4 regions of the Terrabacter sp. P2_E3 genome follow, and region 2 is predicted to be linked to each of the others. Evidence: predicted binding sites of a transcription regulator. Region 2 holds the regulator's gene; each other region holds the start of a gene.
The links. Region 2 encodes LexA, which represses DNA repair genes until DNA is damaged. Its sites were predicted from a motif close to TCGAACANNTGTTCGA; they were not measured.
Positions count from the first base shown of each region.

Region 1: recA (recombinase RecA) is a predicted target of LexA. The motif match lies at 3,620-3,635, and genes of this name have one in related genera.
Region 3: AC1DW8_RS20090 (HNH endonuclease signature motif containing protein) is a predicted target of LexA. The motif match lies at 3,518-3,533, and genes of this name have one in related genera.
Region 4: AC1DW8_RS12875 (alpha-ketoglutarate-dependent dioxygenase AlkB) is a predicted target of LexA. The motif match lies at 3,214-3,229, and genes of this name have one in related genera.

Region 1 is NZ_JBFUEN010000009.1:45,685-50,702, reverse strand. Features, by position in the region: gene miaB (tRNA (N6-isopentenyl adenosine(37)-C2)-methylthiotransferase MiaB) at 1-565, opposite strand, end outside; gene AC1DW8_RS12640 (YceI family protein) at 769-1,374, shown strand; gene AC1DW8_RS12635 (regulatory protein RecX) at 1,473-2,015, opposite strand; gene recA (recombinase RecA) at 2,393-3,442, opposite strand; gene AC1DW8_RS12625 (O-acetyl-ADP-ribose deacetylase) at 3,662-4,210, opposite strand; gene AC1DW8_RS12620 (DUF3046 domain-containing protein) at 4,210-4,458, opposite strand; gene AC1DW8_RS12615 (DUF3352 domain-containing protein) at 4,615-5,018, shown strand, end outside.
Region 2 is NZ_JBFUEN010000023.1:40,636-45,653, forward strand. Features, by position in the region: gene AC1DW8_RS21965 (alpha/beta hydrolase) at 1-1,368, opposite strand, end outside; gene AC1DW8_RS21970 (hypothetical protein) at 1,404-1,709, opposite strand; gene AC1DW8_RS21975 (LysM peptidoglycan-binding domain-containing protein) at 1,977-2,390, opposite strand; gene lexA (transcriptional repressor LexA) at 2,619-3,344, shown strand; gene AC1DW8_RS21985 (hypothetical protein) at 3,478-4,389, shown strand; gene AC1DW8_RS21990 (phosphotransferase) at 4,393-5,018, opposite strand, start outside.
Region 3 is NZ_JBFUEN010000019.1:22,644-27,661, forward strand. Features, by position in the region: gene AC1DW8_RS20070 (GAF and ANTAR domain-containing protein) at 1-94, opposite strand, end outside; gene AC1DW8_RS20075 (GAF domain-containing protein) at 91-822, opposite strand; gene AC1DW8_RS20080 (TfoX/Sxy family protein) at 1,013-1,363, shown strand; gene AC1DW8_RS20085 (TfoX/Sxy family protein) at 1,368-1,724, shown strand; gene AC1DW8_RS20090 (HNH endonuclease signature motif containing protein) at 1,768-3,270, opposite strand; SAM riboswitch class IV at 3,710-3,829, shown strand; gene AC1DW8_RS20095 (bifunctional o-acetylhomoserine/o-acetylserine sulfhydrylase) at 3,919-5,018, shown strand, end outside.
Region 4 is NZ_JBFUEN010000009.1:102,066-107,083, reverse strand. Features, by position in the region: gene AC1DW8_RS12895 (metal ABC transporter permease) at 1-1,048, shown strand, start outside; gene AC1DW8_RS12890 (Fur family transcriptional regulator) at 1,045-1,473, shown strand; gene AC1DW8_RS12885 (isoprenyl transferase) at 1,585-2,364, opposite strand; gene recO (DNA repair protein RecO) at 2,402-3,130, opposite strand; gene AC1DW8_RS12875 (alpha-ketoglutarate-dependent dioxygenase AlkB) at 3,251-3,901, shown strand; gene AC1DW8_RS12870 (maleylpyruvate isomerase family mycothiol-dependent enzyme) at 3,916-4,731, shown strand; gene AC1DW8_RS12865 (glycosyltransferase family protein) at 4,742-5,018, opposite strand, start outside.

The DNA of each region.
Region 1 (5,018 bases), on a different contig from region 2:
GCACGATGCAGAAGGTGCACGTGTTGTTGCAGCCGACCGAGATGGAGACCCAGGCGCTGTAGGCCGAGTCCCGACGGGTCGGCAGGGTCGAGGGGAAGACCTCGAGGCTCTCGAGGATCTCGACCTCGGCGCGCTTGTTGTGGGCCGCCCGGTCGAGCAGGGCGGGCAACGAGCCGATGTTGTGGGTGCCGAAGACGACGTCGACCCACGGTGCGCGCTGGACGATGGTGCTGCGGTCCTTCTGGGCCATGCAGCCGCCGACCGCGATCTGCATGTCGGGGTTCTTCTGCTTTGCCGGGCGCAGCTGACCGAGGTTGCCGTACAGCTTGTTGTCGGCGTTCTCGCGCACGGCGCACGTGTTGAAGACGACGACGTCGGCGACCTCCGGCCGCTCCCCCGTCGGCAGGCTCGCGAGGTCGACGTAGCCCGCCGTCTCGAGCAGCCCCGCGAGTCGCTCGCTGTCGTGGACGTTCATCTGGCACCCGTGGGTGCGGACGTCGTAGGTGCGGGGCGAGCCGGCGGGCGCGGTCGTGGCGGCCTCGGGCGTGGGCGCGAAGTTCTGCATTGTCATGGCACCGACAAGGGTACGTCGTGCAGCGCGCTCCCACGGCCGGGCGCCGTCGACGCTCTGGTCCGGCCTCGATCCCAGCGCGCGAGACGAAGGAATAGGGGCGACGGTGGACCTGTTGACCCCATTGCTTGACAGTTCAACAACTTGGGTGCATCATAGTTGTTGAAGATTCAATAACCTACTCCGAAGGACAAATCATGGGCCTGTTCAACCGCACCAAGGACGAGACCGTCTCCGAGACCCCCTCGGTCGCTGTCGAGAACATCTCCGGCGACTACACCATCGACCCGAGCCACACGCGCATCGGCTTCTCCGCACGCCACGCGATGGTCACGAAGGTCCGCGGCCACTTCGACGAGTTCGAGGGCTCGGCCCACGTCGACACCGTGACGCCGGCGAACTCCTCGGTCACGGTGACGATCCAGGCCGCCAGCGTCACCACGGGCAACGAGCAGCGCGACGGTCACCTCAAGACCCCCGACTTCTTCGACATCGCCACCTACCCGCAGATCACGTTCGTCTCGACGAACGTCGAGCGCGACGGCGCCGAGTGGGACATCACCGGCGACCTGACCATCAACGGTGTCACCAAGTCCGTGACGATCCCCTTCGAGGAGACCGGCTCGGCCAAGGACCCGTTCGGCAACACGCGCGTCGGCTTCGAGGGTGACGTCACCATCGACCGCACCGAGTGGAACCTCTCCTTCAACGCGGCCCTCGAGACCGGTGGCGTTCTCGTCAGCGAGAAGGTCAAGCTCGAGTTCGACGTCTCCGCGATCGCCAACGTGCCCGCCGAGGTCTGAGCAGCACCGCACCACAGCACACCCAAGGGGGTGAGGACCACACGGTCCTCACCCCCTCGTGGTGTCCGGAGGGCATGCCGTGAGCACCGCGACGCTCCTCAGTCACGACGGTGCTCGGGCAGCCCGTCGACCGCGTCGCGGATGATCGGCCACGCGACCTCCCCCGAGTAGCCCTTGCGAGCGAGCAGCCCGGCCAGACGTCGGGTCTGGACCTCGGGAGCCAACCCGCGCATCGAGCGCAGCTTCTTGGCCACGAGCTGCTCGGCCCGAAGCCTCTCGTCCCCGGCACCCACCTGACCGAGCGCCTCGTCGGCGATCTCCTGGTCGATGCCCTGCTTGCGCAGCTCGTGCGCGAGCGCGCGCCGGGCCAGGCCCTTGTCCGACTGCTTCGAGCGGACGAGCATCTGGGCGTACGCCTCGTCGTCGATGAGACCGACCTCGGCCATCCGGTCGAGGACCTTTGCCGCCACGTCGTCCTCGCAGCCGCGCTGGCGCAGCTTCTTCTCGAGCTGGGCACGGCTGCGCGGCGCCATGCTCAGCTGTCGCAGGACGATCGCGCGTGCCACCGACTCGGCATCGGCCTCGGGCACGGCCGTCTCGACGTCCTCCGGCGGGGGCGCCCAGTCGGGTCGCTCCCCCACGTCAGCGGAACCCCAGCCGGAGCGCGGCTTGGCAGACCGGCGCCCCTGACGGCCGGAGCCGCTGGCACCGCCCGACCGGCCCGAACGCCCGCCGCCGCGGGACCCTCCCGACGGGCTCGACCCGTCGGATCGGGCCATGCGTGTGCTCGCGGGCCGCCCGCTCTCATGCCCGGTCGGCTCGGCGCGGACGGGCACGGACCACGGAAGTACGGACCGGCTCGCACCGGCCTCGGCCGCCGACTCCCCCGAACCTGCATCCGAGCCTTCCGCCGACGCACCGCCGGCTCGCACCCCGGCCACCCCCTCGGCCTCAGCCAGGGCGGCCGCGGCGCGAGCCAGACGGTCCCGTGCGGTCTCCTGTTCGGAGAGACCCATGATCAGAAGTCGACAGGCACGTCCGAGACCTCGGCGGGCTGGTCGACGCGCGGCCCGACGCCGAGCTTCTCCTTGACCTTCTTCTCGATCTCGTCGGCGAGGTCGGGGTTGTCCTTGAGGAAGTTGCGGGCGTTCTCCTTGCCCTGGCCGAGCTGGTCGCCGTCATAGGTGTACCAGGCACCGGCCTTGCGGACGAAGCCGTGCTCGACGCCCATGTCGATGAGGCCGCCCTCACGCGAGATGCCGTGGCCGTAGAGGATGTCGAACTCGGCCTGCTTGAACGGCGGGGAGACCTTGTTCTTGACGACCTTGACGCGGGTGCGGTTGCCGACCGGCTCGGTGCCGTCCTTGAGGGTCTCGATGCGACGCACGTCGAGGCGGACCGAGGCGTAGAACTTCAGCGCCTTGCCACCGGTCGTCGTCTCGGGCGAGCCGAACATGACGCCGATCTTCTCGCGGAGCTGGTTGATGAAGATCGCCGTGGTGCCGGTGTTGTTGAGGGCGCCGGTGAGCTTGCGCAGCGCCTGGCTCATGAGTCGCGCCTGCAGGCCCACGTGGCTGTCGCCCATCTCACCCTCGATCTCGGCGCGCGGCACGAGGGCCGCCACGGAGTCGATGACGATGATGTCGATGGCACCCGAGCGGATCAGCATGTCGGCGATCTCGAGCGCCTGCTCGCCCGTGTCGGGCTGCGACACGAGCAGGGCGTCGGTGTCGACACCGAGCTTCTTCGCGTAGTCCGGGTCGAGCGCGTGCTCGGCGTCGATGAACGCCGCGATGCCACCGGCCTTCTGCGCGTTGGCGACCGCGTGGAGCGCGACGGTCGTCTTGCCCGAGGACTCCGGGCCGTAGATCTCGACGACGCGTCCGCGCGGCAGACCGCCGATGCCGAGAGCGACGTCGAGGGCGATCGATCCGGTGGGGATCACCTCGATGGGCGGACGGATGTCGTCGCCGAGGCGCATCACCGCACCCTTGCCGTAGCTCTTCTCGATCTGGCCCATCACCGAGGAGAGGGCCTTGTCCTTGTCCTTTTCCTGCACCGAAGCCATGTCGGTCACCTATCTGCCGTCTGCGTTGCGGTCGTCTACCTTCGACCCGGGCCACGGCCTCGTGCTGCGAGGTCCGCTGTCGGGTCAGACGCTAGGTGCCGGCGCCGACATCGGGAGGATCCACGAGACGGCCTGTGGACGATGCGGGTGGTGGCGCAGGACCTGTGGAGAACACTACCGAACAGGTGTTCGAAGTCCGTACGACACGCCGATCCCGGGTCAGCGTGTCGCTCTCAGCCGCGTCAGCGCCCGGTCGAACGCGGCGTAGGCCGTGTCGGAGAAGAGCCAGAACCGCGCCTCGCGCACCCCGCCGTGCACCGTGAGCGCTCCCGCCAGCGCCTCGAGCGACACCACCGCCGCCGCGTCGAGCGGGTAGCCGTAGACCCCGCACGACACGGCGGGGAAGGCGAGCACCGCGCAGCCGGCGGCGTCGGCGACCTCGACCGACCGCACGTAGCAGCTCGCCAGGAGCTCCGGCTCACCGTCACCTCCCCCGCGCCAGACCGGGCCGACCGTGTGGATGACGTGCCGCACGGGCAGCCGACCGGCGCCGGTGATCTTCGCGTCGCCGGTGTCGCACCCGCCGAGCAGCCGGCACTCGGCGAGCAGAGCCGGCCCCGCTGCCCGGTGGATCGCCCCGTCGACACCGCCGCCGCCCAGCAGGGACCGGTTCGCGGCATTGACGATGGCGTCGGCCGAGGCGTCGCTCGTGATGTCGCCGTGCCGCAGCGTGATCCGCGACAGACCGGGGTCGAGCGACGCCGGCATCAGCGACCGGCCTGACCGCCCTGGGCTCCCCGGGCGACACGGGTGTCACGTCCGAGACGTCGCTCCGGTGGCACGTCCATGTCGACGCACAGCGCTTCCCACACCGCACGCGGCGCCTCGCCATCGGCGAGGGCCTGCACGACGGTGCGGTTGCCGAGCGCACCCAGCACGTGGTCACGGGCGAGCGACCCGGCATACGCCGCGCCGAACTCGTCGTCCATCAAGGTCCAGAAGTGGCTGATCCGCACCACTGCAGTGTGCCACCCGGAGCACCGGAACCGTTCCGCGCGAATCCGTCGTCGGAGCGTTATCGCAACCGGCCGCGGACGTCCGGCGCTGCCGGTATCGTCCTCTCGTCCCGCGCGCAACCGCAGGACGCACCGAACTCTTCAGGGGAGCACACCATGACCGAGCCCACCGAGCCCACCGAGCCCACCGAGCCCACGCACGGGGCGAGCCAGCCCTACACCTACCCGACGCCCGCCGGAGCGGCCCAGACCGTTCCCGGCGAGGTCACCCTCTCCGACGACCCGCAGCCGCCGACGTCCGGGGGCCGCAAGCGCACGGGTCTGCTCGTCGGTGGCGTCGTCACCGCCCTCGTCCTCGGTGGCGCCGGCGCCTTCGCCTTCCAGACGCTGAGCGGCGGCGGTTCGCAGCCCGCTGACGTGCTGCCCGGCGACGCCTACGCCTACGTCCGTCTCGACATCGACCCGTCCGCCGGCCAGAAGATCGCCGCCGTGCGCTTCCTGGGCAAGCTGCCCCAGGTCAAGGATACGCTCGGTGCCGACGACCCCCGCAAGCAGCTGTG
Region 2 (5,018 bases):
GGTGTGCGCCACGTCCGAGAACGGCAGGCCGGGCGCACCGAAGACGGCGACGTCGTCGATCGCACTCGTGCGGAGCGAGGCGTGGCCGGCGAGAGTGCCGCCGTAGGAGTGGGCCCAGACCGTCTGGTGGGCCGGACGGTCACGGGAGGCCTCGACACCGGTCACGAAGTCGGCCAGCGCGCCGGCGTTGTCGCGGGCCAGCTTGCCGTTGAGGACGTTCCGGTCGACCGACGTGATGATCTCGTGAACCTGCGGCGCGTCGTAGCCCATCCACGTCACGAGTGCGACGTCCTCACCGCGCGCCACCGCCTTGGCCTCCGAACGCATCCGCACGAAGGTGTCGTCGTAGCGCCGGAGATCGGCCCCGACCATGGTCGACAGGCCGCCGACGAACGTGACGACGTGCTCGGCCCGGTCGACGTCGCCGATCGCGACGGCCGCCTTGACGTCGGGTCCGTTCGCGTCGACGAGGAGCAGACGCCGGGGTCCACCGTCGCGACGCCCGAGCACGTCGCGCACCGCCTGCAGGGCCGCCACGTGCTCGGCCGAACGGGTGCGCTCGGCGGCATTGCTCGCAGACGCCGCCCGCTGTGCCTCCCGCTCGCGGGTCCAGGCAGCCTGCTCCGCTCGGCCGAGCAGGACGAGGTTGGCCTCGTGGCGAGCTGCGGCCGGCACCCCGTCGCGAGGACCCACCCAGTCCGGCCGCTCACGGATGGCGCGGCGTCGCTCCTCGTCGGTCAGGGACCGCCACCACGCGGCCGAGGCGAACACGTGACCGCCGACCCCGGCACTCGTCGAGGGTCCCGCCGGCGGAGGTGGCAGCTGCGGGACCAGCTGCGCGGCAGTCCCCGGAGACGCCGTCGCGCCACGGGCAGCGGTCAGCAGCCCTCGCCACAGCTCGTCGTCGGTCTGGCTCGCGGCCTGTCGGGCCCGCGCCAGACAGGCGTGCACCTCGACCCTCAACAGCTCGTCGAGCCGTGCCCGGTGCGCCTCGCCGGCAAGGTCTCCGAGCGACGCCCGCACGGGAAGGAAGAGCCGACCATCGCCGTCGACCCAGGCGCCCTCGTCGGCGGCCCGACGCTCGGCGCGACCGACGAGCTCGAGCGCCGACTGCAGACGTGCCGCGGCGTGCCCGACCGCGTGACCGGTCACCGCGATGCTCCCCGCGAGCCGTCCGAGGCCGGCGACGACGAGGCCGTAGCGGTCGGCGGCCGCCGAGGAGGCCGCGCCCGACCAGCGCGGCGCGGCGGAGCGACGCCACAGCACGAGCTCCGCGAGTCCGAGGACCCGGAGGCGATGCTCCTCGAGGCGCCGGCCCACCTCGAGCAGGGACTGCGGTCGGCAGGCCCGGACGTCGGCGACGGTCATGGTCAGCGGAGCACCGGCACCCGCCACATCAGGTCTCATGGGGTGCCGCCGGACGACGACGACCGCAGGGCCTGCCGGGACGCCTGCTCGACGGCGTCGTAGGTGTCGGCGGCCGTGGCGAGGCAGCGGCCCAGCTCGCGCAGCTCCCAGCGGGTCCCGGCCAGCCGCGCCTCCCACGCCGCAGCGACCTGGCCGAGCCCGCCGGCGACACGACCACCGGGGATCGCCCCACCGAGTGGCCGCAGCTCGTCGCCGATCCTCAGCCGCTGCACCCGCGCGAGCACCTCGCCGACCGAGGCGGCGTCGTCGCGCAGCGCGTCGGTGTCCACGTCGTAGCGCATCCCCTGCTCCCTTCCGAGGACAGCCACGCTAGGCAAGGCGTCCGAGGACTCGAGCCCGTCATCCACAGGGGTCGGGAACGGCAGGTGCGGGCACAGCAGGACGCCGCACCCCCGTCAGGGGTGCGGCGTCCGGGGCAGGAACGGCGGGGTCGAAGCGCCGCTACCGCCAGCCGCTGAAGGTGGAGCCAACGCGGCGGATCGGAAGGGCCGGGACGGGCGCAGCCGGACACACGGCATACGTCCCCGGCCGGCCCAGGAGGCCCCGGTTCAGCGACCCGGGACGACGAGCTGCTGGCCGGCGTGGATCGAGGTGGTGCTGAGCGCGTTGGCGATCTGCAGCTCGACGACACCCTCGGCCGCGGTCAGCTCAGGCAGCTCGCGGGCGGCGATGCCCGACAGGGTCTGGCCGGACCGGACCGTGATCGTGCGCGGCTCGCCCGTGGCCGACGCGAGCTGACCGGCGAGTCCGACGCCGAGGAGGGAGACGACGCCCGCGACGAGGAGCGTCACGACGAGGCGACCGAAACGCGTCAGGCGCATCGGCGGCCTCGCGGCACGCACCGCACGAGCGGCCTCCGGCCCGGTGGGGACGAGGACGAGACGGGGCCGACCGGTCGGCTGCGACCGCGCGGGCTCCTCGGTGTGCGGCTGACGAACGGCCTCGAGGACGATGGCGCTCATGGTGACCTCCCCTTGCTCCTGATCTGGCGAACACGTGTTCGATAGAACGTCTGTACGAGTTGTAGCACGTATGTTCGATGAAGTCGAGACACGCATCGAACAGGTGTTTGGCAACTGTGTTCGAACTGCGTAGTCTTTCCTCACACCACAGACCTCACCAGCCACCACTGACACTGGCCGCACACCCAGCGTCACGACGCGGACTGACGAGCCGACGAAGGGGACACCATGGGCGTGACCGAGCTTCCCGATCGCGAGACCGGCGACGGTCTCACCGTCCGCCAGCGGCGGGTGCTCGAGGTCATCCGCAACTCCGTCGACCGGCGCGGCTACCCGCCGAGCATGCGCGAGATCGGCGACGCCGTCGGCCTCGCCAGCCCGTCGAGCGTCTCCCACCAGCTCAATGCCCTGGTCGCCAAGGGCTACCTGCGCCGCGACCCCAACCGGCCGCGGGCCCTCGAGGTCGTCTCGCCCGATGCGAAGGCCGAGGAGCTCGGCTACCGCGGCGGTGACCCGACCGGGCCACGTCCGCGGGGCGACCACTACGACACCGAGACCGACTCGGGCGACGCCCGCCCCGAGGCGTCCTACGTCCCGGTGCTCGGCCAGATCGCGGCGGGCGTGCCGATCACGGCCGAGGAGGTCGTCGAGGACGTCTTCCCGCTGCCGCGGCAGCTCGTCGGCGAGGGTGACCTCTTCCTGCTCAAGGTCAACGGCGACTCGATGGTCGAGGCCGCGATCTGCGACGGTGACTGGGTCGTCGTGCGCCAGCAGCAGCACGCCGAGAACGGCGACGTCGTGGCCGCGATGCTCGACAACGAGGCGACGGTCAAGACGTTCAAGCGCACCGACGGGCACGTGTGGCTCATGCCGCACAACCCCGACTTCTCGCCCATCGACGGCGACCACGCGACGATCCTCGGCAAGGTCACGGCGGTCCTGCGCCGGCTCTGACGTCGCCCCGCTCCCCCACCCGACGACGTACGCCGTCGGCGCCCTCCGCGCCGGCGGCATCGTCGCGTCCGGGAGGCGTATCGGACGCGACGGCGCGAGACTCTGACTCGTGAGTCCTGCGAAGGAGACCGCCATGGCACCCGGCCGCACCCGCGACGTCGTCTTCACCTACCGCTACCTGCGCGGCGCGATGATCGCCCTGCTCCTCATGCTGCTCCTCTCGGTCGGCTACCAGTGGTGGTGGGAGACCGACCACTCGTGCTGGCTCGGCTCGATCAGCGCGTACTACTACACGCCGGCGCGGACCGTCTTCGTCGGCTCGCTGTGCGCGCTCGGGGCCAGCCTCATCGCCTACAAGGGGCACTCGCCCGAGGAGGACGTGCTGCTCAACTTCTCGGGCTTCATGGCCTTCGTCGTCGCCATGGTCCCGACGGTGCCGGACGGGCGGTGCGGGCCGAACGCGTACACCCAGACCCCGGCCGAGATCGCCGCGGCCGTGCGCAACAACATCTGGTCCCTCGTCGTCGTCGCCGTCCTCGCGGCCCTCGTGGCCGCCTGGCTCAAGCGCGGCGCGATGACGCGCGATCCGTCCGACCGGCCCACGGTGCGCTCGGCGGTCGTCTCGGCCGTCTGCGGTCTGGTGCTGCTCGCGGAGCTCACCCTCTTCCTCGTGCTGCGCGACCGGTTCATCGCACTGAGCCACGGCATCGCCGCGGGCACCATGGTGGCCGGGGTGATCGCCGTCATGGTCTTCAGCGCGCTGCGCGCCGAGGAGCGCCACCAGGGCGCCGCCGGTGGCACCGGCGCGAGCGGAACGGTCTACAAGCGCATCTACATCGCGATCGCGGTCGCCCTGGCCGTCGCCCTGGGGGCGACGGTGCTGGCGGCCCTGACGGTGCGCGGCTTCGACCACCTGATCCTCATCGCCGAGGTCATCATCATCGTGCTCTTCGCCGCCTACTGGGGCGTGCAGACCAAGGAGCTGTGGGACCTGCGCGAGGCCGATGGCGCCGAGGCACGTTCGGCTCGGTCCGTGGCTGAATAGCCTTCAGGACAGCGGCGGCTCGTCACCGAGAGCACCGAGCCACCACGTGCCGGCGTCGCCGTGCTCGACCGCCTCCTCCGGCGTCAGGGTCGCGGTGACCCGGAGCCACGACTCGGCGCGCCCGAGCCGCCCGAGCCGCAGCGCGGACGGCAGGGCCGAGCGCAGTGCAGCGACCGGGACGACGTCGCCCCAGACCTCGAGCGCGGCGTCCGCCACCCGCCTCAGCCGACGGTCGTCCGGGGTGGCGCCGAAGCGGTGGAGCAGCACGTTGAGCGGGACGAAGAGCGCGGACAGCGGGTGCGCGAGCACGGCATCACCGAAGTCGAAGAAGCGCATCCCGTGCGCCGTCGCGAAGACGTTGCTGGCGTGGAGGTCGTTGTGCACGAGGCTCTCCCGCAGGCCGAGACCCCCCACGTCGTCGGCCCACGCCGTGACCGCCGGCAGCAGCGCACGCAACCGGTGCGCGACGTCGTCGGCCATGCGGCGCGGGTCGTCCGGGGCCAGGGCCGTCAGGGACGCGACCCTCGCCTCGACGTAGGCCGCCGACTCGGCCGGAGGCAGGGCCGTGATGCCCGCGCCGAGGAGGTCCGCCTCGTGACCGACGAGCTCGCGCTGGAGGTGCATCGCCT
Region 3 (5,018 bases), on a different contig from region 2:
GCAGCAGGCGCGTCAGCAGGTCGGTGACGTCGTGGCTGTCGACCATGGCGGCCGTGGCCTCGGCGAGGACCTGGCTGGTCGATTTCGGGTTCATGCGGGGTCCTTGGTCGTCGGGCCCGTGTCGGTGAAGTCGAGAGTACGGTCGAGCACGAGCGCTGCGATCGCCTCTACGGTCGTGTCCTGCGCGTAGGCGTGGGCCCGGATGACCGCCATGGCGTCCACCGGTGTGACCCCCAGCTGCGCGACGACCATCCCGACGGCCTGGTGCACCTGCTGGCGGACGACCCACGGCCCGACGTCGTCGGTGAGCAGTGCGTTGTGGCCGAGCAGGGCGGCACCCACGGCGTCGGCGAGGAACTGGGCCACGACGGGGTCTCCCGCCACGGCCTCGGGCGACTCGTCGTAGACGATGACGACACCGAGGGAGCGGTCGTCGGGTCGCATCGGTGCGGCACAGACCCAGAGCTCGCCCAGCTCCTGACGCGCCGTCGCCGAGAAGTGCTCCCACGGCGTGGGCTGTCGCAGGTCGGCGGTCACGACACGGCGCGAGGTGAAGGCGTCCCACCCGGGGCCCTCGCCCAGGACCTCCTGGAGTCCGTCGAGCCGCGCGGCCGTGGGGTCGGTCGCGCAGAGCGTCAGGCGGTCGGGCTGGTGGTAGCCCAGCGTGATCGCGGCGCCGGCGCCGCCGAAGACGTCGACGAAGGCGTTGCACAGGCGGGCCGGCAGGGGGAGGCGGTCGACGTCGCGCGCGATGCCCCGCGTCAGGGCCGCGAGCATGGCGGCGCGGTGGCGGGGGTCGGGACCGACGTACTCATCCGTCATCGGAGGCCAGCCTTGCCGGGCTGGACTCCGTGGCGTGCCCTGGCGTGTCACGCACGGTGAGACGCTCCTCTGAGGGGGTGGTGGTCAGGCTCCTGCCGCGACCACTCCTGAACTCTACGCGCCCGCTGTCAGCGCATCTCACTCCCCGAAGCAGCGGCGGCGCGGCCCCGGTGGTGGTGTCATGGGAGCCATGGACATGCCGAAGCACGGCGACGAGGCCAAGGCCCACTTCCGCGGTCTCGTCAGCGAAGGGCCCGGTGTCGAGGTCAAGCCGATGTTCGGCAGCCTCGGGGCCTTCGTCAACGGCAACATGTTCGCCGGGCTCTTCGGCGAGGACGTCGGGGTCAAGCTCGATCCGGCCGGGCTCGAGGAGCTGAGGGCGCTGCCGGGCAGCGGACCGTTCGGTCCGGCCGGGCGGCCCATGGGTGGCTACCTCTCGCTGCCTCCTGACCTCGACGACGCTGCCCTGACCACGTGGGTCGACCGCGCCCGCGACCACGTCGCGACGCTCCCGCCCAAGGTCAAGAAGCCGAAGAAGTAGCCCGGTGGCCTCCAGCGACTTCAGGCACTCCGGCGATGCCGGCGATGCCGAGTCGGCCACTCGCTCGGAGCTGCGCGCGCTCCTCGGTGACGATTCCGTGGTCGAGCTGCGCCCGATGTTCGGCACCCTTGCCGCGCTTGTCGACGGGCACGTCTTCGCCGTCGCGCTGGACGACGTCATCGGGGTGAAGCTCGACCCGGATGCTCGGGCCGAGCTCGAGACCCTGCCCGGCTCGGAGGTCCTGACGATGGGCAGCCGGCGGATGACGGCGTACCGCAGCCTCCCCGCAGGCATGCCGTCCGCTGAACGCCACGTCTGGCTCACGCGGGCGCGTGACCATGTCGCGACCCTGCATTCCTGACCCTGCCTTCCTGACCCTGCGTTCCTGACGCGGCGCGGCCCACTCAGAAGGGTGGTGGGTCGTGCGCGCCGAGGTGGCGATGGCCTGAATCGCCCTGCGACGGTGGGTGATCGGTTGACGTGGTGGGGCTGCCCCGTCCTGCCGGTGGGGCTAGGCCGTCGCGCCAGTTCTTGGGGTGGGTGGTGTAGGTGCGGCCGGTGAGGGTGGTCCAGGTGAGGCCGTCGTCGGGGGTCGGGGTGGAGGTCCAGATGCCGTCGGTCTTGAGGTTGTGGTGGAGGCGGTGTTTGGCGTGGAGGTTGCCGACGCGGGTGGGTCCGGTGGGCCAGGGGGTCTCGTGGTCGAGGTCGCAGCGGGTGGCCGGGACGTGGCAGTCGGGTCCGCGGCAGACCCCGTCGACAGCCTGGACGTGCTCGACCATGGCGCGCGTCGGGCGGTAGCTGCGGGTCGGGCGGGACAGGGCGCGGCCGGTGGGCAGGTCGACGGGCAGGGTGGCCCAGACGGATCCGGGGCGGGTGATGATCTCGCGGGCGTGGGTGGCGGTGACCCAGCCGTGGCCGGGGACCTCGCAGGCGGTGTCGGCCTCGCCGGTGGCGACCTCGAACGGCACGACGATCCACGCCAGCGCCGCCGCCTCACCCGGGATGGTCCCGGGCATGGCTCCGGATGCCGTGCTGGACGCGGTTCCGGACGCGGTTCGGGACGCCTCCCGGGGCGCCGGGTCGACGGCGTTCCCGGATGCTGCGCCCAGTGCCGCATCGACGGCGGGTCCGGGCGCGGCAGGGAGTGCTGCCCCGGGGTGGCCCGGTCGGTGCAGCAGGGCGTCGGTGGCGAGGTCGGCGCGGAGCTGGTCGAGGCTGCGGGCATCGCCCGCGCCGCGCAGCCCCCGGGCGGTGGTGTCGAGGCGGTCCATGACGGCAGCGACGCTCGCGGCGTCGGTGGTCACGGTCAGCCAGCCCATCCCGTCGTCGGTGAGCCGGCCGAACACCCCGCGCCGGGCCCTGGCGTGCGCGTGCCGTTCCTGGGCGCCGCGGGCATCGACCGACGCGACCGCCCGTCGCAGGCGGGCGGTGAAGGTGCGTTGCGGGACTGGCTGCCCGTCCCGGGACGGGGCGAGCACCGCCTGCGCGACCGACGTGACGTCCGCGTCCGGGAGCTGGGCGGTGTCGGAGACGACCTGCAGCGCCCGGTGCAGCGACAGCCGACCGGCGCGCAGCGCACCGAGGACGACCCGGTGCCGGCGGGGTTCGGTGGCCAGCGCCAGCCGGCGGGCGACCTCCCCGGCGCCGACCCCGGTCGCGAGGGCGATCTCCTCGGTGACGACCCGCTCGGGCGAGACCCGCGCGGACACCCGGGCGACGGCCCCGRCCGGGAGGGCGTCGACCTGTTGGGCCTCGATGCCGGCCAGCGCGCCGTACGCGGCGAGCAGGTCGGCCTCGAGGCGCGCCTTGGCGACCTCGAGCGCCTCGATCTCGGCCAGCACCCGCTCCCCGGCCCGCGCCAACCCCTCCAACGCCACCGCTGCAGCCGCGCGCTCACCGGCCGTCACCCGGGCAGCATCACCGGTGCGCCCCTTTCCGCAGGCCACCGCAGCACCCGGAACAGAGGCGAGTGCGGCATCGGCGCGCCAGCGCTCCAGCACCGGTCCCAGCGACCGGGACAGCCGGCCACGGTCGCCCGTCCACGCCACTCGCAGAGTCGTCCAGCACCCACCCCCCGGCACACCGGAGGACTCCACCGGTGACGGCGTGTACGGCACGGTGAGCCTCCTCTCGGTGATCCTTCGATGCATCAAGCAGAACAGGTGTTCGAACGACTTTCAAGAGGTGGACGATCCCCTGTGGACAACGAACCGCTCTGCCCTGCAAGCCATCCCGTCTGATTCGACCCGGCCCTACGCCGGTCTGAGGCCCTCGTCGGAAAGGGCCCGTCCACGATGAGGACACGCCCTCCCACGTGGCGGACACGCATACGTACACTCGCCGGTAGGTCATGAGCGCCAGCGACAAGCCCCGGCTCGCTGGCCGGCAACCCTCCAACCGCGGTGGGGTGCCCCGGGTGAAGACCTGGCCCGTCGACGCCACCCGGCGCTCGGGCAAGCGCGGAGAGCCTCTCTCCCGCACCGACCCGTCGGTGCACGGGGCCCGGTGACACGGGACCCGGTCAGCGACACGACCCAGGAAGAGCAGGACGACCGATGACCGAGCCCAACTGGTCCTTCGAGACCAAGCAGATCCACGCCGGCCAGGCCCCCGACAGTGCCACGGGGGCCCGCGCGCTGCCGATCTACCAGACGACGAGCTACGTCTTCAACGACACCGACCACGCCGCGAACCTCTTCGGGCTCAAGGAGTTCGGCAACATCTACACCCGTCTGATGAACCCGACGACCGACGTCGTCGAGCAGCGGATCGCGGCACTCGAGGGGGGCGTCGGCGCCCTCCTCGTGGCCTCGGGCCAGGCCGCCGAGACGCTCGCCGTGCTCAACATCGCCGAGGCGGGCGACCACGTCGTCGTCTCCCCCAGCCTCTACGGCGGGACGTTCAACCTCTTCAAGCACACGCTGCCGAAGTTCGGCATCGAGGTCGGCTTCGTCGAGGACCCGACGTCGATCGACTCGTGGCGCGCGGCGATCCGCCCCAACACCAAGCTCCTCTTCGGCGAGACCATCGCCAACCCCAAGAGCGAGATCCTCGACATCGAGGCCGTCGCGGCCCTCGCGCACGAGCACGGCGTGCCGCTCGTCGTCGACAACACCCTCGCGACGCCCTACCTCATCCGCCCGATCGAGTGGGGCGCCGACATCGTCGTTCACTCGGCGACGAAGTACCTCGGCGGTCACGGCACCTCGATCGCCGGCGTCATCGTCGACGCCGGCAACTTCGACTTCGGCGCCGACCCGGAGAAGTTCCCCAACTACAACACGCCCGAGGAGAGCTACCACGGGCTCGTCTTCGCCCGCGACCTCGGCGTCGGCAGCCCGCTCGGCGCCAACCTCGCCTTCATCCTCAAGGCCCGCGTCCAGCTGCTGCGCGACCTCGGCCCGGCCGCGTCGCCCTTCAACGCGTTCCTCATCGCCCAGGGCATCGAGACGCTGTCGCTGCGCATCGAGCGCCACCTCGAGAACGCCCACCAGGTCGCTGCCTTTCTCCAGGGTCACGACCAGGTCGAGAAGGTCGTGTGGGCGTCCTTGCCGGACAGCCCGTTCCACGCTCTCGCGGAGAAGTACACGCCGCGTGGCGCCGGCGCCGTGCTCTCGTTCGAGATCGCCGGTGGCCTCGAGGCGGGCAAGAAGTT
Region 4 (5,018 bases), on a different contig from region 2:
CGACTTCATGCAGCGGGCGCTCATCGCCGCCCTGCTCGTGGGCACCGTCGCGCCGATGGTGGGGATCTTCCTCGTCCAGCGCCGGCTCTCGCTCATCGGCGACGGCATGGGCCACGTCGCCCTCGCCGGGGTCGCGATCGGCCTCGTGTCCGGGGCCGCGCCGGTGCTGACGGCGCTCCTGGCCGCGGTCATCGCCGCCGTCGTCATCGAGCTGCTCCGCGCCCGCGGCCGCACCAACGGTGACGTGGCCCTCGCGGTCATCTTCTACGGCGGCATCGCCGGCGGCGTCGTCATCATCAGCAAGTCTCCCAGCGGCACTCCCGCGAACCTCATGAAGTACCTCTTCGGGTCGATCCTCACGACCCAGCGCACCGACCTCTACGTCTTCGCCGGGCTCGCGCTGCTCATCTCCGTCACGACGTGGGCGCTGCGGCCGCGCCTCTTCGCGGTGGCCAACGACGAGGAGTACGCCCGCGCCGTCGGCCTGCCCGTGCTGCCGCTCAACATCGTGCTGGCCGTGCTCACCGCGACCACGGTGGTCGTCGCCATGCGCGTCGTCGGGCTCCTGCTCATCAGCGCGCTCATGATCGTGCCCAACGCCGCGAGCCAGCTCGTCGCACGGTCCTTCAGCGGCGGCGTCCGGTGGGCCATCGCCTTCGGTCTCGTCTCCTCGGTCGGCGGCGTGGCGCTCTCCTACCCGCTCGACACACCGTCCGGTGGCACCATCGTCCTGCTCGCCGTCGCGCTCTTCGTCGTCACCGCCGTCGTCACCAGCGTGCTGGCCAGGGTCGGCAGGAGGAGGCACGACGTCGCGGAGACCCACGCGCACGAGCACGGCGCCGAGTGCGGTCACCCTGCGGTGACGCACGGCGACCACGTCGACTACGTCCACGACGGGCACCTGCACGCCGCCCACGAGGGCCACTACGACGAGCACGGCGTCCATCACGACCACCCCGCCCCGCCCGGCCCGGGGACGGCGGGCGCCGGCCCGGCCGGCACTACCTCCGGCACGACCTCCGGCCCGACGACAGGATCGAGATCATGACGAGCAGCACCAACACCTCGGGCTCCGCGGCGACCTCACGCAAGCCGACCCGGCAGCAGGTGGCCGTCGCCGAGCTGCTCGAGCGCTCCGACGACTTCACCTCCGCCCAGACGGTGCACGCCCGGCTCCGCGACGCGGGAGCCGGCGTCGGGCTGGCGACGGTCTACCGGACGCTCCAGTCGATGGTCGAGGCCGGCACCGTCGACGTGCTGCGCACCGACGACGGCGAGGCCGTCTACCGGGCCTGCTCGACCCACCACCACCACCATCTCGTGTGCCGGGCCTGCGGTCGCACCGTCGAGGTGGAGGGCCCGGCCGTCGAGAAGTGGGCCGACAAGATCGCGAGCGACCACGGCTTCAGCGGTGTGACGCACACCCTCGAGATCTTCGGCACCTGCGCCGACTGCACCGCCACCGCCGACTGACCCCAGCAGCTCTCCGCACCGAACGCCGCGTTCGGTCTCGAAAGCCGTGTTCTACCGAGGTTTTCGACACCGAACGCGGCGTTCGATCGAGAAGGCTGCGTGCCGCTGCCGTCAGGAGCTGGCTGTCGGGGCGTCGACGGCTCCGCCGTAGCGGCGGTCGCGGTCGACGTACTCCTCGATCGCGGCCCAGAGATCGCGACGGTCGTAGTCGGGCCACAGCCGGTTCTGGAAGACCATCTCGGCGTAGGCCGACTGCCACAGCAGGAAGTTGCTCGTGCGCTGCTCTCCGGAGCTGCGCACGAAGAGATCGACGTCCGGCATCGTCGGCTCGTCGAGGTAGCGCTTGATCGTCTTCTCGTCGACCGAGCCCGGTCGGAGCCGACCGTCCTTGACGTCGTGGGCGATCCGTTGCACGGCATCGGCGATCTCGGCACGCCCGCCGTAGTTGACGCAGAAGTAGAGGGTGAGCCCGGTGTTGTGCTGCGTCAGCTCCTGGGCGATCTCCAGCTCCTTGATGACCGAGCGCCACAGGCGCGGCGCCCGACCCACCCAGCGCATCCGCACGCCCCACTCGTGGAGCTGGTCGCGTCGTCGGCGGATGACGTCGCGGTTGAAGCCCATGAGGAAGCGCACCTCGTCGGGAGACCGCCGCCAGTTCTCGGTCGAGAAGGCGTAGGCGGACAGGTGGGTCACGCCGACGTCGATGGCTCCGGCCACGACGTCGAGCAGCGACGCCTCCCCGGCCTCGTGGCCCTTGGTCCGCGGGAGCCCTCGCGCGTTGGCCCACCGGCCGTTGCCGTCCATGACGATCGCGACGTGCTTGGGCAGCAGGGCAGGCGCGATGACGGGCGGGGTGGCGCCGGACGGGTGCGGGAAGGGCTTGGCGTACATGGGGCTCCGGTCGGTCGGGATCGGGTTCGCTGCTGGCTCAGGCGCGCTCGACGAGGCGCAGCGACCGCAGCCCTCGCTCGATGTGCCACTGGAGGAAGGCGGAGACGAGGCCGTTGCCCTGCCTGCGGCACCGCTCGTCGCTCGCGTCGGCGACGTCCCAGTCGCCGGTCAGCAGTGACGCGAGCAGCTCGAAGGTCTCGGGGGCAGGGGCGCTCGAGCCGGGCGGACGGCATACGGAGCACACGGCGCCGCCGGCCTGCACGTTGAAGGCCCGGTGCGGGCCCGGGGCCCCGCACTTCGCGCAGTCGACGAAGCTCGGTGCCCAGCCGGCGACGGCGAGCGAGCGCAGCAGGTAGGCGTCGAGGACGAGCCCGGCGTCGTGGCTGTGCTCGGCGAGGGAGCGCAGCGCGCCGGCGAGCAGGAGGTACTGCTGCGTCTGCGGCTCGTGCTCCTCGGTGAGCTGGAGCGCCGTCTCGAGCATCGAGGTGGCGCACGTGTACGCGATGTAGTCGCGGGCGATCGCGTCGCCGTAGGGCGCCAGGGTCTCGACCTGCGTGACGGTGTCGAGGTTGCGACCCTCGTAGCACTGCACGTCGATGACCATGCCGGGCTCGAGGCGCGACCCGAAGCGGGACTTCGTGCGGCGCACCCCCTTGGCGACGGCGCGGACCCGACCCCGCGTGCGGGTCAGCATCGTGATGATGCGGTCGGCCTCGCCCAGCTTGTGGGTGCGCAGGACGATCGCCTCGTCACGGTAGAGGGGCATGGGTCCATTGTCTCCCCCGCCGAGGCGTCGGCGGCACCGCACGCGCCGGTGTCCACGAGGTCGACGCGAAACACCGCCGGGAGTCGAACACCCGTTCGACCCGTGGGCTATCGTGGGGCCATGGACCTCTCTCTCCAGGGTTCGCTCCTCGACCTCACCGACGCGATGACGCTGCGCGACGTCGGCACCGGGAAGACCCGCCACCACCTGGCCCACGGCGCGTGGGTCGACGTCCGTCCCGGCTGGCTCGCGGCCGGCGACGAGCTCTTCACGGCCCTGCTGCGTGACGTGCCGTGGCACGCCGAGCGCCGGCAGATGTACGACTCCGTCGTCGACGTCCCCCGGCTGACGAAGTTCTACGCCGGCGACGAGAGGCTGCCCCACCCGATGCTCGTCGAGGCCCGCGACGCCCTGAGCCGTCACTACGCGCCCGAGCTCGGCGAACCGTTCGTCACGGCCGGCCTGTGCCTCTACCGCGACGGTCGCGACAGCGTCGCCTGGCACGGCGACCGCATCGGGCGCTCGCGCGACAGCGACACGATGATCGCGATCCTCTCGCTCGGTTCCGCACGCACACTCGCCCTCCGTCCCCGTGACGGCGGACCGATCCCCGGCTCGACGACAAAGAGCTTGCGCTATCCCCTCGGACATGGTGACCTCGTCGTGATGGGCGGCTCGTGCCAGCGGACGTGGGACCACTCGGTCCCCAAGACGTCCGAGCCGATGGGACCGCGCATCTCGGTGCAGTTCCGTGTAGCCGGCGTTCGCTGACAGGAGACCCACGTATGCCGTCCAGCCGCTCAGGTGGCCCCCTTCCCTTCCTCGACCACCTCGCGGCCGACTCGGCCCGCTTCCGGACGGTGCTCGCGACGGCACCAGCCGACGCCCGGGTGCCGACGTGTCCCGACTGGGACGCCGACGACCTGCTGTGGCACCTCGGTGAGGTGCAGTGGTTCTGGGGCGAGATCGCCGAGCGCGGGCTCACCGACCCGGCCGACCTCGATGCGATGAACGCGACCCGTGAGCAGCGTCCGGGCGACCGCGCCGGGCTGCTCGCCTTCTTCGACCGCTCGAGCGAGCGGCTGCACCGGGTGCTCAGCGGCCTTCCGCCCGAGACGCCGCTCTGGATGTGGTCCGACGACAAGACCGCCGGCTACATCCGTCGGCGCCAGGCCCACGAGGCGATGGTGCACCGCGTCGACGCCGAGCTCACGGTCGGTGAGCGGAGCCCGCTCGACTGCCGGCTGGCCGCCGACGGCATCGACGAGGCCCTGCGGATCATGCGCGGCCACGAGCCCGAGCCCGACCTGACGCACGTACCGGTCTCGGCGCCGGTGACGATCGCGACGGTCGATGCCATGCACGCGTGGACGGTCACCCCCGTGCGCGTCACCGGCACGTGGAACGGCGACGAGATCGACGTGCAGCGCTTCCTCGTCAGCGACGGACCGGACGACGCCGCGGCGGCCGAGATCAGCGGGTCCGCAGCCGACATCGACTGCTGGCTCTGGAACCGTCCGGTCGAGGGCGAGATCACGCGCGACGGCGACACGGCGGCGCTGGCCGCGGTCGACGCCGTGCTCACCGACTCGATCGACTGACCCGGACGGCTCAGCCGGTGCGGCGCCCGAGGCGACCTGCTCGCCTCGGGCGAGGGAGCCAGGCGTGGACCATCGCGGCCAGGACGACGACGAGAGGGACGAACGCGAAGAGGTAGCGCGAGCGTCCCTGGAGCACGAGCGTGAAGGCCGCGATGCCAAGCACCGAGCCAGCGACGAGCAGCGTCTCCCGCCGGTAGGGCGCGCGCAGCAGCCCGACGCCGGCCACGAGCAGCACGGCCAGCCACACTGCCTGGGTCACGTCGGCGCGCAGCTGGTAGCCCGACCCG